Regions from separate parts of the Pseudomonas sp. R1-1 genome, predicted to be linked through region 4. Evidence: predicted binding sites of a transcription regulator. Region 4 holds the regulator's gene; each other region holds the start of a gene.
What was found. Region 4 encodes sigma-54, which starts transcription at its own class of promoters, with help from an activator protein. Its sites were predicted from a motif close to ANTGGCATNNANNTTGCTNT; they were not measured.
Positions count from the first base shown of each region.

Region 1: the regulator sigma-54 is predicted to act here: its motif matches at 1,368-1,387, upstream of J3P75_RS18495 (CmpA/NrtA family ABC transporter substrate-binding protein).
Region 2: the regulator sigma-54 is predicted to act here: its motif matches at 2,166-2,185, upstream of glnA (type I glutamate--ammonia ligase).
Region 3: the regulator sigma-54 is predicted to act here: its motif matches at 1,294-1,313, upstream of J3P75_RS19025 (circularly permuted type 2 ATP-grasp protein).

Region 1 covers NZ_CP071663.1:4,158,258-4,161,713, forward strand. The annotation lists gene J3P75_RS18490 (quinone-dependent dihydroorotate dehydrogenase) at 261-1,280, opposite strand; gene J3P75_RS18495 (CmpA/NrtA family ABC transporter substrate-binding protein) at 1,503-2,714, shown strand; gene J3P75_RS18500 (ANTAR domain-containing response regulator) at 2,730-3,305, shown strand.
Region 2 covers NZ_CP071663.1:5,824,770-5,828,225, forward strand. The annotation lists gene typA (translational GTPase TypA) at 1-357, opposite strand, end outside; gene thiI (tRNA uracil 4-sulfurtransferase ThiI) at 497-1,951, opposite strand; gene glnA (type I glutamate--ammonia ligase) at 2,280-3,456, shown strand, end outside.
Region 3 covers NZ_CP071663.1:4,258,882-4,262,337, reverse strand. The annotation lists gene J3P75_RS19035 (hypothetical protein) at 68-301, shown strand; gene J3P75_RS19030 (ribonuclease E inhibitor RraB) at 514-861, shown strand; gene J3P75_RS19025 (circularly permuted type 2 ATP-grasp protein) at 1,346-2,755, shown strand; gene J3P75_RS19020 (alpha-E domain-containing protein) at 2,768-3,456, shown strand, end outside.
Region 4 covers NZ_CP071663.1:5,201,393-5,204,848, reverse strand. The annotation lists gene ptsN (PTS IIA-like nitrogen regulatory protein PtsN) at 1-391, opposite strand, end outside; gene hpf (ribosome hibernation-promoting factor, HPF/YfiA family) at 403-711, opposite strand; gene J3P75_RS23395 (RNA polymerase factor sigma-54) at 785-2,278, opposite strand; gene lptB (LPS export ABC transporter ATP-binding protein) at 2,464-3,189, opposite strand; gene lptA (lipopolysaccharide transport periplasmic protein LptA) at 3,189-3,456, opposite strand, start outside.

The DNA.
Region 1 (3,456 bases), 1.0 Mb from region 4:
ACAGGGCATTTATTCCGACACGACAATCTGAATTTGTAACGAATTAACCACGCACGTCCTTCCCGGACGGCGGGCTACGGCCCAAGGGCTCCTTCGAGGAGCCCTTTTTATTGCCTGAAAAGCGGCTTGTGCCTCACATAAAAACCTGTAGGAGTGAGCCTGCTCGCGATAGCGTTCTTTCAGTCACCTGATGAGTGACTGGTACACCGCTATCGCGAGCAGGCTCACTCCTACAGGGGATCACCGTGGTGTCAGATGGCTCAGCGCAGCGCGGCGATGGCGTCGACCGCTTCGCGAATCAGTGCCGGGCCTTTATAGATGAAGCCCGAATAAATCTGCACCAGACTGGCACCGGCCTTGATCTTCTCGGCCGCGTGCTTGCCTTCGGTGATCCCGCCGGCGGCAATGATCGGCAAACGCCCGGCCAGCTCACCCGCCAGCACCTTCACGGTGTGGGTGCTCTTCTCGCGCACCGGTGCGCCGGACAGACCGCCCGCCTCGTCGCCATGTTCCATGCCTTCAACGCCCACCCGGCTGAGGGTGGTGTTGGTGGCGATCACCGCGTCCATGCCGGTTTCGATCAACGCCTGTGCCACCTGCACGGTTTCTTCGTCGGTCATGTCCGGGGCGATCTTGATTGCCAGCGGCACATGCTTGCCATGCCGCAGCGCCAGTTCGGCGCGGCGCGTGGCCAGGTCGGCGAGCAACTGCTTGAGCGAATCACCGAACTGCAGGCTGCGCAGGCCCGGGGTGTTCGGCGAGCTGACGTTGACCGTCACATAGCTGGCGTGGGCGTAAACCTTGTCGAGGCAGATCAGGTAATCGTCGACCGCCCGCTCGACCGGGGTGTCGAAGTTCTTGCCGATATTGATCCCCAGCACGCCCTGGTATTTCGCCGCAGCGACCCGCGTCAGCAGGTTATCGACGCCGAGGTTATTGAAGCCCATGCGGTTGATGATCGCCTCGGCTTCCGGCAGGCGGAAAATCCGTGGTTTCGGATTACCCGGTTGTGGACGCGGGGTCACGGTGCCGATTTCGACAAAGCCAAAACCCAGTTGTGCGAAACCATCGATGGCCGCGCCGTTCTTGTCCAGACCCGCCGCCAGCCCGACCGGGTTGGGGAACGCCAGGCCCATGACGGTCACTGGCACCTGCGCCGGCGCCTTGCACAGCAAGCCGTTAATACCCAAACGCCCACCTGCGCCGATCAGATCCAGCGACAGATCGTGGGAGGTTTCCGGGGAAAGTTTGAACAACAGCTGACGGGCCAGGGTGTACATGGGCGGCGATGACTCGGGCGGCGAAAAGAGGCGGCGATTATAGCCGGGCATGGCCCTGCGGCGCGAGGCGCACGCGCAAATCGCGCCAGTGGCATATGCCTTGCACTTTCCCTGTTATCAACTCGCCGGCCAATGACGGCAGACGAGCACGGACAATGGCGTCGTCGACGGGTTTGCCTGGGCAAAGTCCGCGGCGGCGCTTTTTTTTCGAGGTGGCGATGTATGAATGAACTGACGGTCGGGCCGCTGGCCTGGGTCAATGGCAGCGATGCGCCGGAAAAGAGCGCGATCAACCTCGGCTTCATGGCCCTGAGCGATTGCGCCTCGGTCGTCGTCGCGGCCACGCAGGGCTTTGCCCAGCCGTACGGCCTGACCCTGAACCTCAAGCGCCAGGCTTCGTGGGCCAACCTGCGCGACAACCTGGTCAGCGGCGAACTCGACGCCGCGCACAGCTTGTACGGCTTGATCTACGCTGTGCATCTGGGCATCGGCGGTGTTGCGCCGACCGACATGGCGGTGCTGATGGGCCTCAATCAGAACGGCCAAAGCCTGAATCTCTCGCGCGGCCTGCAAAACCTCGGCGTGTACAGTCCTGAAGCGCTCGACCGCCACGTGCACCAAAGCCGCGCAAAACTGACCTTCGCCCAGACTTTCCCCACCGGCACCCATGCGATGTGGTTGTATTACTGGCTGGCGAGCCAGGGCATTCATCCGTTGCAGGATGTCGACAGTGTGGTGGTGCCGCCGCCGCAAATGGTCGCGCACCTGCAAGCCGGGCGCATCGATGGTTTTTGCGTCGGCGAGCCGTGGGCCGCCAGCGCGGTGCAGCAGGACCTCGGCTTCACCCTCGCCACCAGCCAGACCATCTGGCCCGATCACCCGGAAAAAGTCCTCGGTTGCACCCGTGAATTCGTCGAGCAATACCCCAATACCGCGCGGGCATTGGTGATGGCGATTCTCGAGGCCAGCCGCTTCATCGAAGCCAGCCCGGAAAATCGCCGCAGCACCGCGCACCTGCTCAGCGCAACGGAATACCTCGATGCGCCGGTGGCGTGCATCGAACCGCGTTTTCTCGGCGACTATGCCGACGGCCTCGGCAATCGCTGGCAAGACCCGCACGCGCTGCGCTTTCATGGCAATGGCGAAGTCAACTTGCCGTACCTCTCCGATGGCATGTGGTTCATGACCCAGTTCCGCCGCTGGGGTTTGTTGCGGAGCGACCCGGACTACCTCGCCGTGGCCCGTCAGGTTCAGCAACTGCCGCTGTATCGCGATGCCGCAACGGCGGTTGGCGTGGCCGCGTGGGGCACTGACATGCGCAGCAGCCAGTTGCTCGACGGCAACGTCTGGGACGGCAGCGATCCGGCCGGCTACGCGCGCAGCTTCAAGCTGCACGCGCTGAGCGACGACGCTCCCCTGCTTGCCCAGCGCTGACCGGAGGCCGCGAACATGTTGCGTATTCTGCTGATCAACGACACCGCGAAAAAAGTCGGCCGTCTCAAGGCTGCATTGACCGAGGCCGGTTTCGAGGTGATCGACGAATCCGGCCTGACCATCGACCTGCCCGCACGCGTCGAAACGGTGCGCCCGGACGTGATCCTGATCGATACCGAGTCACCGGGGCGCGATGTCATGGAGCAAGTGGTGCTGGTCAGCCGCGACCAGCCACGGCCGATCGTGATGTTTACAGATGAGCATGACCCGACGGTGATGCGCCAGGCGATCAAGTCCGGGGTCAGCGCCTACATCGTCGAGGGCATCCACGCCCAGCGCCTGCAGCCGATTCTCGACGTGGCGATGGCGCGCTTCGAAAGTGACCAGGCCTTGCGCGCGCAGTTGCAGGCGCGGGACCAGCAACTGGCCGAGCGCAAGCGCATCGAACTGGCCAAGGGCTTGTTGATGAAGATGAAGGATTGCAATGAAGAAGAGGCCTACACGCTGATGCGACGCCAGGCCATGAGCCGGCAGCAGAAGCTGATACAGGTGGCAGAGCAGATCATTGCCATGAGCGAGTTGCTGGGCTGAAATCTTCGTTGCAAATCAAGAGCCCCTCATCGGAACGCCGCCCGCCTAGCCCTCTCCCGGAGGGAGAGGGGACCGACCGCACTGTCTTGCGCTGTCCGCCGACCTGAACGACCGAGTCGATTATGGATTCACTCGAAATCGTTCAGATCGG
Region 2 (3,456 bases), 620 kb from region 4:
GGCTTCGAAAGCCTTCTTGGTCACGAAACGGGTTTGCGGCATAGGGCCATCTTGAGCGTCAACCAGCAGCAGAACGGAGTCGACCATCGACATTACGCGTTCAACTTCGCCGCCGAAGTCGGCGTGGCCCGGGGTGTCCACGATGTTGATGTGGTAGCCGTTCCAGTTGATGGCGGTGTTCTTCGCCAGAATGGTAATACCGCGCTCTTTTTCCTGGTCGTTGGAGTCCATCACGCGCTCGTCGTTGAGCTCGTTGCGCTCCAGAGTGCCGGATTGACGCAGGAGTTTGTCTACCAGGGTGGTCTTACCATGGTCAACGTGGGCGATGATGGCGATGTTGCGTAGATTTTCGATCACTTGTGTATCTCGATCAGAGGATTCGGTTTGCTGACAAGTCTTGGCAGCGATTAGCAGTAGTGTCCGGCATGGCCGTTACAGCTTGACGGCGGTGTCGGGGGGCCGGTGACGCAGGCCACAGGCAAACAGCCCCGGGCACTTAGCTCGGTCGATAAACGCGCACATTGGCATGCCCCTCACTGAGCAAATGGTGAGCATGCAGGCGACTCATCACGCCTTTGTCGCAATACAGCAGGTACTGGCGAGTCGGATCCAGCTCCTTGAAACGAGCGTTCACTGCATAGAACGGCATCGTCTGTACTTCTACGCCAGCGAGTTCCAGCGGCTCATCCTCGGCGGCATCCGGGTGACGGATGTCGATCACGATCTGGCCGGCCAGTGCTTCGCTGACTTCTTCAATCTGTACGTCCTGGCCCAATTCGTCGATCACCCGATCGATTGGCACCAGCTTGGCGTTGGCGAGCGCACGCTCGAGCACCGCCATGTCGAATTGCTGCTCTTCGTGCTCAACCCGACCGCGTTTGGCGGCGGTTTTCGGGTTGACCGAAATGACCCCGCAGTATTCCGGCATGTGCCGGGCGAAATCGGCAGTGCCGATCTCGTTCGCGGTGTCGATGATGTCCTGTTTGTGCGCAACGATCAGTGGGCGCAGGACCAGCTTGTCGGTCACGCAGTCGATCACCGACAGGTTCGGCAGGGTCTGGCTCGAGACCTGGGAGATCGCTTCGCCGGTAACCAGCGCGTCGATGTGCAGGCGCTCGGCGATGTTCGACGCCGCGCGCAACATCATACGCTTCAATACGACGCCCATATGACTGTTATCGACTTTGCCGAGAATTTCGCCCAGCACTTCTTCGAACGGAACACTGACAAATAGCACGCGTTGCGAGCTGCCGTACTTCTTCCAGATGAAATGCGCGACTTCCATCACGCCCAATTCGTGGGCACGCCCGCCCAGATTGAAGAAGCAGAAGTGCGTCATCAGGCCACGGCGCAGGATCTGGTAGGCCGCCACGGTCGAGTCGAAGCCGCCGGACATCAATACCAGCGTCTGCTCCAGCGCACCGAGCGGGTAGCCGCCGATGCCGTTGTGCTGGCTGTGGATGACGAACAACCGTTTGTCGCGAACTTCGATGCGGACTTCGATTTCCGGCGATTTCAGGTCGATTCCGGCCGCACCGCACTCGCGACGCAGCTTGCTGCCGACGTATTTTTCGACGTCCATCGAACTGAACGTGTGCTTGCCGGCGCGCTTGCAGCGCACCGAAAAAATCTTCCCGGCCAGCGCAGCACCGTAATGCTGTTTGCACTTCTCGGTGATGTCGTCGAAGTCGCCTAGCGGGTACTCGTCGATCTGCAGAAAGTGTGCGATACCTGGCATGCAGGTCAGGCGCTCGCCCATCTCTTTCAAGGCTTTGGGGTCGGTAACGCGGGTTTCCAGCTCGAGATTGTCCCACACGCCGTTCACCACCACTGCCGGGTCCAAGTCGCGGAGCACGGTGCGGATGTTCTTGGCCAACTGGCGGATGAACTTCGTCCGGACAGGTCGGCTTTTGATGGTGATCTCGGGGAAGACTTTTACGATTAGTTTCATGAAAACAGCGCGCGCACGGCCAGCCGAAAAAGGGGGGCGCGGATTATAGCGGAAATTGCTCAAGGTTTAACCAGTTAATATGCAGAACGTTTTGCGCGCACCAAAACGGGTCGTTTTCGATTTGCTCCGCCACATTAAAGGGCGATATTTTCGCAATCAGGCCGCTTGAAGCCTTTATAAGCATGAAATTGGGGCAAAAAACCCATGCTGGGGCACTGGCATGCAATTTGCTCCCTTGTGAGGCAGGTTGCCTTGGCAGAGTATTCGCGCCGGCATCACCCAACTTTAAGGGCATCCACTACTAGCCCTAAGCCACCCGGAGGACAGTATGTCGAAGACGGTTCAACTCATCAAAGATCATGACGTCAAATGGATTGATCTGCGCTTCACGGACACCAAAGGCACTCAGCACCACGTGACCATGCCGGCTCGCGATGCGCTGGATGACGACTTCTTCGAAGTCGGCAAGATGTTCGACGGTTCCTCCATCGCTGGCTGGAAAGGCATCGAAGCCTCCGACATGATCCTGATGCCGGTTGACGAAACTGCCGTTCTCGACCCGTTCACCGAAGACGCTACCCTGATCCTGGTGTGCGACATCATCGAACCTTCGAGCATGCAAGGCTACGACCGCGACCCACGTGCGATCGCCAAGCGCGCCGAAGAGCACCTGAAAGCCACCGGTATCGGTGACACTGTGTTCGCCGGTCCAGAGCCTGAGTTCTTCATCTTTGACTCGGTGAAATTCAAGTCGGACATCTCCGGCTCGATGTTCAAGATCTACTCCGAGCAAGGTTCGTGGATGTCCGACCAGGACGTCGAAGGTGGCAACAAGGGTCACCGTCCAGGCGTCAAGGGTGGCTACTTCCCGGTTCCGCCGTTCGACCACGACCACGAAATCCGTACCTCCATGTGCAACGCACTGGAAGAAATGGGTCTGACCGTTGAAGTTCACCACCACGAAGTGGCGACTGCCGGCCAGAACGAAATCGGCGTCAAGTTCAACACCCTGGTGAAGAAAGCCGACGAAACCCAGACCCTGAAGTACGTCGTCCACAACGTTGCTGATGCATACGGCCGCACCGCGACCTTCATGCCGAAGCCACTGTACGGCGACAACGGTTCGGGCATGCACGTACACATGTCGATCTGGAAAGACGGCAAGAACACCTTCGCCGGTGAAGGCTATGCCGGCCTCTCCGATACCGCTCTGTACTTCATCGGCGGCATCATCAAGCACGGTAAGGCCCTGAACGGCTTCACCAACCCGGCCACCAACTCGTACAAGCGTCTGGTGCCAGGCTTCGAAGCGCCGGTAATGCTGGCCTACTCGGCTCGCAACCGCTCCGCGTCGATCCGCATTCCTTACGTGTCGAGCCCGAAAGCCCGCCGTATCGAGGCACGCTTCCCGGATCCGGCTGCCAACCCGTACCTGGCCTTCGCCGCACTGCTGATGGCCGGTCTGGACGGTATCCAGAACAAGATCCACCCAGGCGATGCCGCTG
Region 3 (3,456 bases), 940 kb from region 4:
ACCAACTATCGCGGCAAAACGTCCAGATAGAGGTAAGCCCATCTACGGGTTGATCGAGGAGGCACTGATGCAAAAGTGGAAAGTCACTTTCGTGGATGATCATGGTGAAATCGTTGATGAAATCTTCGAACGTGAGGAATGCCCGACCGACGATGAAGCCGCCCGGCTGATCAAGGAAAGGCTCCTTCCGGTGGCTGCCCAACTGGATCTGAACGATCTGGAAGGACGCACCGCCGATGCTGGCGTTAAAAACCTCAAGACCCAGAACGGCATCGAGATCCGCAGCATCACGCCAATCTGAACACTTCCTGTCATCTTATGAACCAGGCCTTGGCAGCGCCGCTCTCTTGCGGCTACTCTGCAGGGGAGATCAGCGAATGGATCGCTAAGGTCTGGTCTTGTCAGCTACATGCTTGTTTCCCGCGTGCAACCGCAGCGTTGTCGACGTACTTAGGCCACAGGCCCGGGGCGGGAATACGGAAAGTCTATCCATCTATGCGAGGGGGACGATTCATGAGCACAGCCTATCAAGAAGACATCAGCAGCAATGTTCTGCGCCGCATGAAAGAAGGCGGTTTCGACTTTTCCAGGTTTCATCCCATCGAGTTCTACGCCATTTTCCCGGATGAGGAGCGGGCGCGCAGGGCGGCGGGCAAATTTCGCGGTGAATCCATCAATGCCCAGGTCAGCGCGCGCGACGACGGCGCCTGGTCGCTGGAACTCAGCAAGGTCATGTACGCGACCTATGACGATATCGGTGATTTCGAGCAAGGCTTTTCCGCCGTGGTCGAACCGCTGGGCGGCATCATCGAAGGCTGGGGCGTCAAGCAGGAGGTGCGCAACCGCCACCGTTTGAACTGATCGTTTGCACGGCTTGTTGAGCAACGGCTGACCTTCGGGTCGGCCGTTGTCGTTTGTGCGCTGCGCAAACGCTGTGGCAAAACCCTGAAACAAGAATCCAAGGCAAAAAAAAGCCACCGGAGAGGGTGGCTAAAAGGGAAGAGCGATACGCGCTGAAACCCTTGAGGGCTACAGCGGGCGGGCTGCCGGAGCAGTCCTGGTCGGTTGAGCTGGCCGTTTCGCGAGCCTCTGGCCGGCGAAGTTTTGCAGCGGATGCGCGGATTATCCGTACGCCGCGGCGGGCAGTGAAATCAGTTCTGACTATGCTGGTGATAGGCGTTGCAATGCGTCGCAATGAAGCGGGGGCAATCCTGTTGGAGCATTTGTCGCACAGGAATGGTGCGGCGTCTGCGATGTGAATATCCAACCGATTGAAATCAAAGCGTTTATGCCGATGGCACGGGCCTTGCGAAGGCCTGTATGTCCGGGTGACAAGGAGTACGGCATGATCCGCACCTATTTTGATGAGATGTACGATGCCGGCGGCCAGGTTCGCCCGCATTATCGCGAGTTCGCCCGATGGCTGGCCGATACGCCGGATGAGCTGCTGGCGCAACGGCGGCGAGAAGCCGATCTGCTGTTCCATCGTGCCGGGATTACCTTCACGCTCTATGGGGACGAGCAGGGCACCGAGCGCCTGATTCCTTTCGACACCATCCCGCGCAGCATTCCTGCCAGCGAATGGCGGATCGTCGAGCGTGGCTGCATTCAGCGGGTCAAGGCGCTGAACATGTTTCTCGCCGACCTGTACCACGAGCAGCGCATCATCAAGGCCGGGATCATTCCCGCCGAACAGGTGCTGGCCAACGAGCAGTACCAGTTGGCGATGCAAGGCCTGGATCTGCACCGCGATATCTATTCGCATATTTCCGGGGTCGATCTGGTGCGCGACGGCGACGGCACCTATTACGTGCTCGAGGACAATCTGCGTACGCCGAGCGGCGTGAGCTACATGCTCGAAGACCGCAAGATGATGATGCGCCTGTTCCCGGAGCTGTTCGCCGCCCAGCGCATCGCGCCGATCGACCACTATCCCAACCTGTTGCTCGACACCCTGAAAAGCTCAAGCCCGATCGATGACCCGAGCGTGGTGGTGCTGACACCGGGGCGCTTCAACAGCGCGTTCTTCGAGCACGCGTTTCTCGCCCGGGAAATGGGCGTGGAACTGGTCGAGGGCGCGGACCTGTTCGTGCGTGACGACAAGGTATTCATGCGTACCACCGATGGCCCGAAAGCGGTCGACGTGATCTATCGACGCCTCGATGACGCCTTTCTCGATCCGCTGGCTTTCAATCCGGATTCGATGCTCGGCGTGCCGGGGCTGCTGTCGTCGTACCGCTCCGGCAATGTCGTATTGGCCAACGCGATCGGCACTGGCGTCGCGGATGACAAATCGGTGTATCCGTTTGTCACCGACATGATCCGTTTCTACCTCGACGAAGAGCCGATCCTGAAAAACGTGCCGACCTGGCAATGCCGCAACCCGTCTGAACTTTCCCATGTGCTGGCCAATCTTCCAGATCTGGTGGTCAAGGAAACCCAGGGCTCCGGCGGTTACGGAATGCTGGTAGGGCCGGCCGCGACGACGGCGGAAATCGACGCGTTTCGCGAGCGCATCAAAGCCAAGCCGCATGCGTACATCGCCCAGCCGACGCTGTCGTTGTCGACGTGTCCGACCTTTGTCGAAAACGGCATCGCGCCGCGCCATATCGACTTGCGTCCGTTTGTCTTGTCCGGTCGCGAGACCCGGGTCGTGCCCGGCGGTTTGACCCGTGTCGCCCTGCGCGAGGGCTCCCTGGTGGTGAATTCCTCTCAGGGTGGCGGAACCAAGGACACCTGGGTGGTCGAGGATTGAAGGAAGCTTGCCATGTTAAGTAGAACTGCCTCGGATCTGTATTGGATGTCGCGTTATCTGGAGCGCGCGGAAAACCTCGCGCGCATGCTCGACATCAGCTATTCGCTGTCGCTGATGCCGCAGGACGGGCGTGGCGATGGTTTGCACGAACTGGCGATGCCGCTGCTGATCACCGGCACCCTCGATGATTACCTGGAGCGTCACGGCGCGCTGCATGCCGAACGCCTGCTGCACTTTTTCGCCCTCGACGCTGCCAACCCGGCCAGCATCTACAGTTGTCTCGGCGCTGCAAGGGCCAGTGCGCATGCGGTGCGTGGGCGGATCACGGCGGACATGTGGGAGAACATCAACGCGACCTGGCTGGAAATTCGCGGGATCGCCGAACAAGGCCTGAGCCGCTATGGCATGAGCCGTTTCTGCGAATGGATCAAGGAACGTTCGCACCTGTTTCGTGGCGCGTCCTACGGCACGATCATGCGCAACGATGCGTTTCGCTTCATTCGTCTGGGCACGTTCATCGAGCGCGCGGACAACACGCTGCGCTTGCTCGATGCGCGTTACGAAATGGCCGGCGATCAGGCCGAAGCCGTCAGCGACGGCACTGCGCATGCGTATTACCAGTGGAGTGCCTTGCTGCGCGCATTGTCATCCTTCGAGGCCTACACCGAAATCTATCGCGATGCGCCCGGCGCCCGACATGT
Region 4 (3,456 bases):
GCACTTCCTTGCGATCGAGCATGCTGGCGATCTGGCGCAGCAGTTCCAGGTGTGCATCGGTAGCAGCTTCCGGGACCAGCAGCACGAACAGCAGGTCTACCGGGGCGCCATCGATCGCGTCGAAATCGATCGGGGCTTCAAGGTGCATCAGCGCACTGATCGGCGCGTCGCAACCCTTGAGGCGGCAGTGGGGGATGGCGATGCCGTTGCCAAAACCGGTGGAACCGAGTTTTTCACGGGCGACCAACGCCTCGAAGACATCCTGCATCGCCAGATCCGGCACTTCGCGGTGGATCAGGTTGGCAATCTGTTCGAGGGCTTTTTTCTTGCTGCCACCCGGCGCGTTCACTTGGGAACGGCCGGGGGTCAGGATGGTTTCAAGTCGGATCATGGATGAGGGTGTTAACGACCGGTCGCGCCCTGGAGGAGGCTCTGGGTCTTTTCCTTATGCTTTTTGAGTTGGCGATCCAGCTTGTCGGTCAGCAGGTCAATGGCGGCATACATGTCGTCGTGCTCGGCATTGGCGACTACTTCTCCGCCGGGAATATGCAGCGTGGCTTCGATTTTCTGCTTGAGCTTCTCGACATTCAATATGACTTGCACGTTGGTGATCTTGTCGAAATGCCGCTCCAGTCGGTCGAGTTTTTCGCCGATGTAGGTGCGCAGAGGTTCGGTCACTTCCAGTTGGTGTCCACTGATGTTGACTTGCATACAGCTTCTCCTTCGTTGCCAGTGCATAAAGCGGCAGGCCGAAAAGCCTGCCACTGGAACGCTGTAACGTGGCTTACATCAACCGCTTGCGTTCGCTCGAAGGCGCGATTCCGAGGGATTCGCGGTACTTGGCGACGGTGCGGCGAGCCACCTGAATGCCTTGTGCCTCCAGTAAACCAGCGATCTTGCTGTCACTCAACGGCTTTTTCTGATTTTCCGCGGCAACCAGTTTCTTGATGATCGCGCGGATCGCCGTGGACGAGCATTCGCCGCCTTCGGAGGTACTGACGTGGCTGGAGAAAAAGTATTTCAGCTCATAAATACCGCGCGGGGTATGCATGAATTTCTGCGTGGTCACCCTGGAAATCGTCGATTCGTGCATGCCCACCGCCTCGGCGATGTCATGCAGGACCAGCGGTTTCATGGCTTCGTCGCCGTACTCCAGAAAACCGCGCTGATGCTCGACGATCTGCGTGGCGACTTTCATCAGGGTTTCGTTGCGGCTCTGCAGGCTCTTGATGAACCAGCGGGCTTCTTGTAGCTGATTGCGCATGAAGGTGTTGTCGGCGCTGGTGTCGGCGCGCTTTACGAAACCGGCGTACTGCGCATTGACGCGCAGGCGCGGTACCGACTCCTGGTTCAGCTCGACCAGCCAGCGCTCGTTGTCCTTGCGCACGATGACATCAGGTACGACGTATTCGGCTTCGGTGGACTCGATCTGTGAGCCCGGACGCGGGTTGAGGCTCTGCACCAGTTCGATGACCTGGCGCAGCTCGTCTTCCTTGAGTTTCATGCGCCGCATCAACTGGCTGTAGTCGCGGCTGCCAAGCAGGTCGATATAGTCGCTGACCAGGCGCTTGGCCTCTGCCAGCCATGGCGTTTTTGCCGACAACTGGCGCAGTTGCAGCAGCAGGCATTCGCTGAGATTGCGTGCGCCGATGCCCGCAGGCTCGAATTGCTGGATGCGGTGCAGGACGGCTTCAATTTCGTCCAGTTCGATGTCCAGTTCCGGATCGAAGGCGTCGAGGATTTCTTCGAGGGTTTCGTCCAGATAGCCCTGATTGTTGATGCAGTCGATCAGGGTCACGGCGATCAGGCGATCGGTGTCGGACATCGGTGCGAGGTTTAATTGCCAGAGCAAATGGCTCTGCAGGCTTTCGCCGACGGAAGTGCGGGTGGTGAAATCCCACTCGTCATCGTCGCTGCTCGGCAGGCTGCTGGCGCTGGTCTGGTAAACGTCTTCCCAGGCCGTGTCGACCGGCAGCTCGTTGGGGATGCGCTCGCTCCATTCGCCGTCGTCGAGGTTGTCTACCGTCGGCGCGGCTTCCTGGTAAGAAGGTTCCTGAATGTCGGGGTTGGGCTTTTGCTCGACGTTGTCGGCCAGCGGATCGGAATTGTCGAAGTCGTCGCCTTCTTCCTGGCGTTCGAGCATCGGGTTGGATTCCAGAGCCTCCTGGATTTCCTGTTGCAGATCCAGGGTCGACAATTGGAGCAGGCGGATGGCCTGTTGCAGCTGCGGTGTCATCGTCAGCTGCTGGCCCATTCTCAAGACTAGCGATGGTTTCATGGCAGGGGCTTAACACCTTATTCGCCGGCGCTATGCGCCATCCACTACAGGGCGCCGAAGCGCCAAACTTAAGCAAATTATATGCCTGAAACTGAAGTGTTTGCCTAGAGCGCTGTAACAATTAAACGGTATAAAAACCGGCTTGATCGATACAGCACCCGCGCAGCTTGTCGAACAGCTCGCGCTTACAGGCGGAACTCGTGACCCAGATACACTTCCTTGACCAGATCGTTGGCCAGGATGGTCTCGGCGTCACCTTCGGCGATCAATTGACCGTCGTTGACGATGTAAGCGGTTTCGCAGATATCCAGCGTCTCGCGCACGTTGTGGTCGGTGATCAACACACCGATGCCCTTGGCCTTGAGATGGTGAATGATCTGCTTGATGTCGCCAACCGAGATCGGGTCGACACCGGCGAACGGCTCGTCGAGCAGGATGAATTTCGGCGCGGTGGCCAAGGCGCGGGCGATTTCCACCCGGCGGCGCTCACCGCCTGACAGGCTCATGCCGAGGTTGTCGCGAATGTGGCTGATGTGGAATTCCTGCAGCAGGCTTTCCAGCTCCTTGCGACGACCGGCCTTGTCGAGTTCCTGACGGGTCTCGAGGATGGCCATGATGTTGTCGGCGACCGACAGTTTGCGGAAGATCGACGCTTCCTGCGGCAGATAGCCGATGCCGGCTTTCGCGCGGCCGTGCATTGGCTGGTGGCTGACGTCCAGGTCATCGATCAGCACGCGACCCTGATCGGCCTGCACCAGGCCGACGATCATGTAGAAGCAGGTCGTCTTGCCGGCGCCGTTCGGGCCGAGCAGACCGACGATCTGGCCGCTGTCGATCGACAGGCTGACGTCCCGCACGACCTGGCGGCTTTTATAGGCCTTGGCCAGGTGCTGAGCTTTCAGAGTTGCCATTACTGGGTTTTCTCGTCGGTTTTCTTCTTCGGCTGGATCACCATGTCGATGCGCGGACGCGCCTCGGTGACCTTGCTGCCGGTAGCGCGACCGGCGCTGGCGAGTTTCTTCACGGTGTCATAGACGATTTTCTCGCCTTGCGTCGTGTTGTTGTCCTTGTCGACAACTTTGGCCTTGTCGATCAATACGACGCGATTCTGCGCGGCGTGATACTGGATCGTCACGCCCCAGCCTTGCACAGGCTTGCTGTCGCCGGCGGTCTGCAGT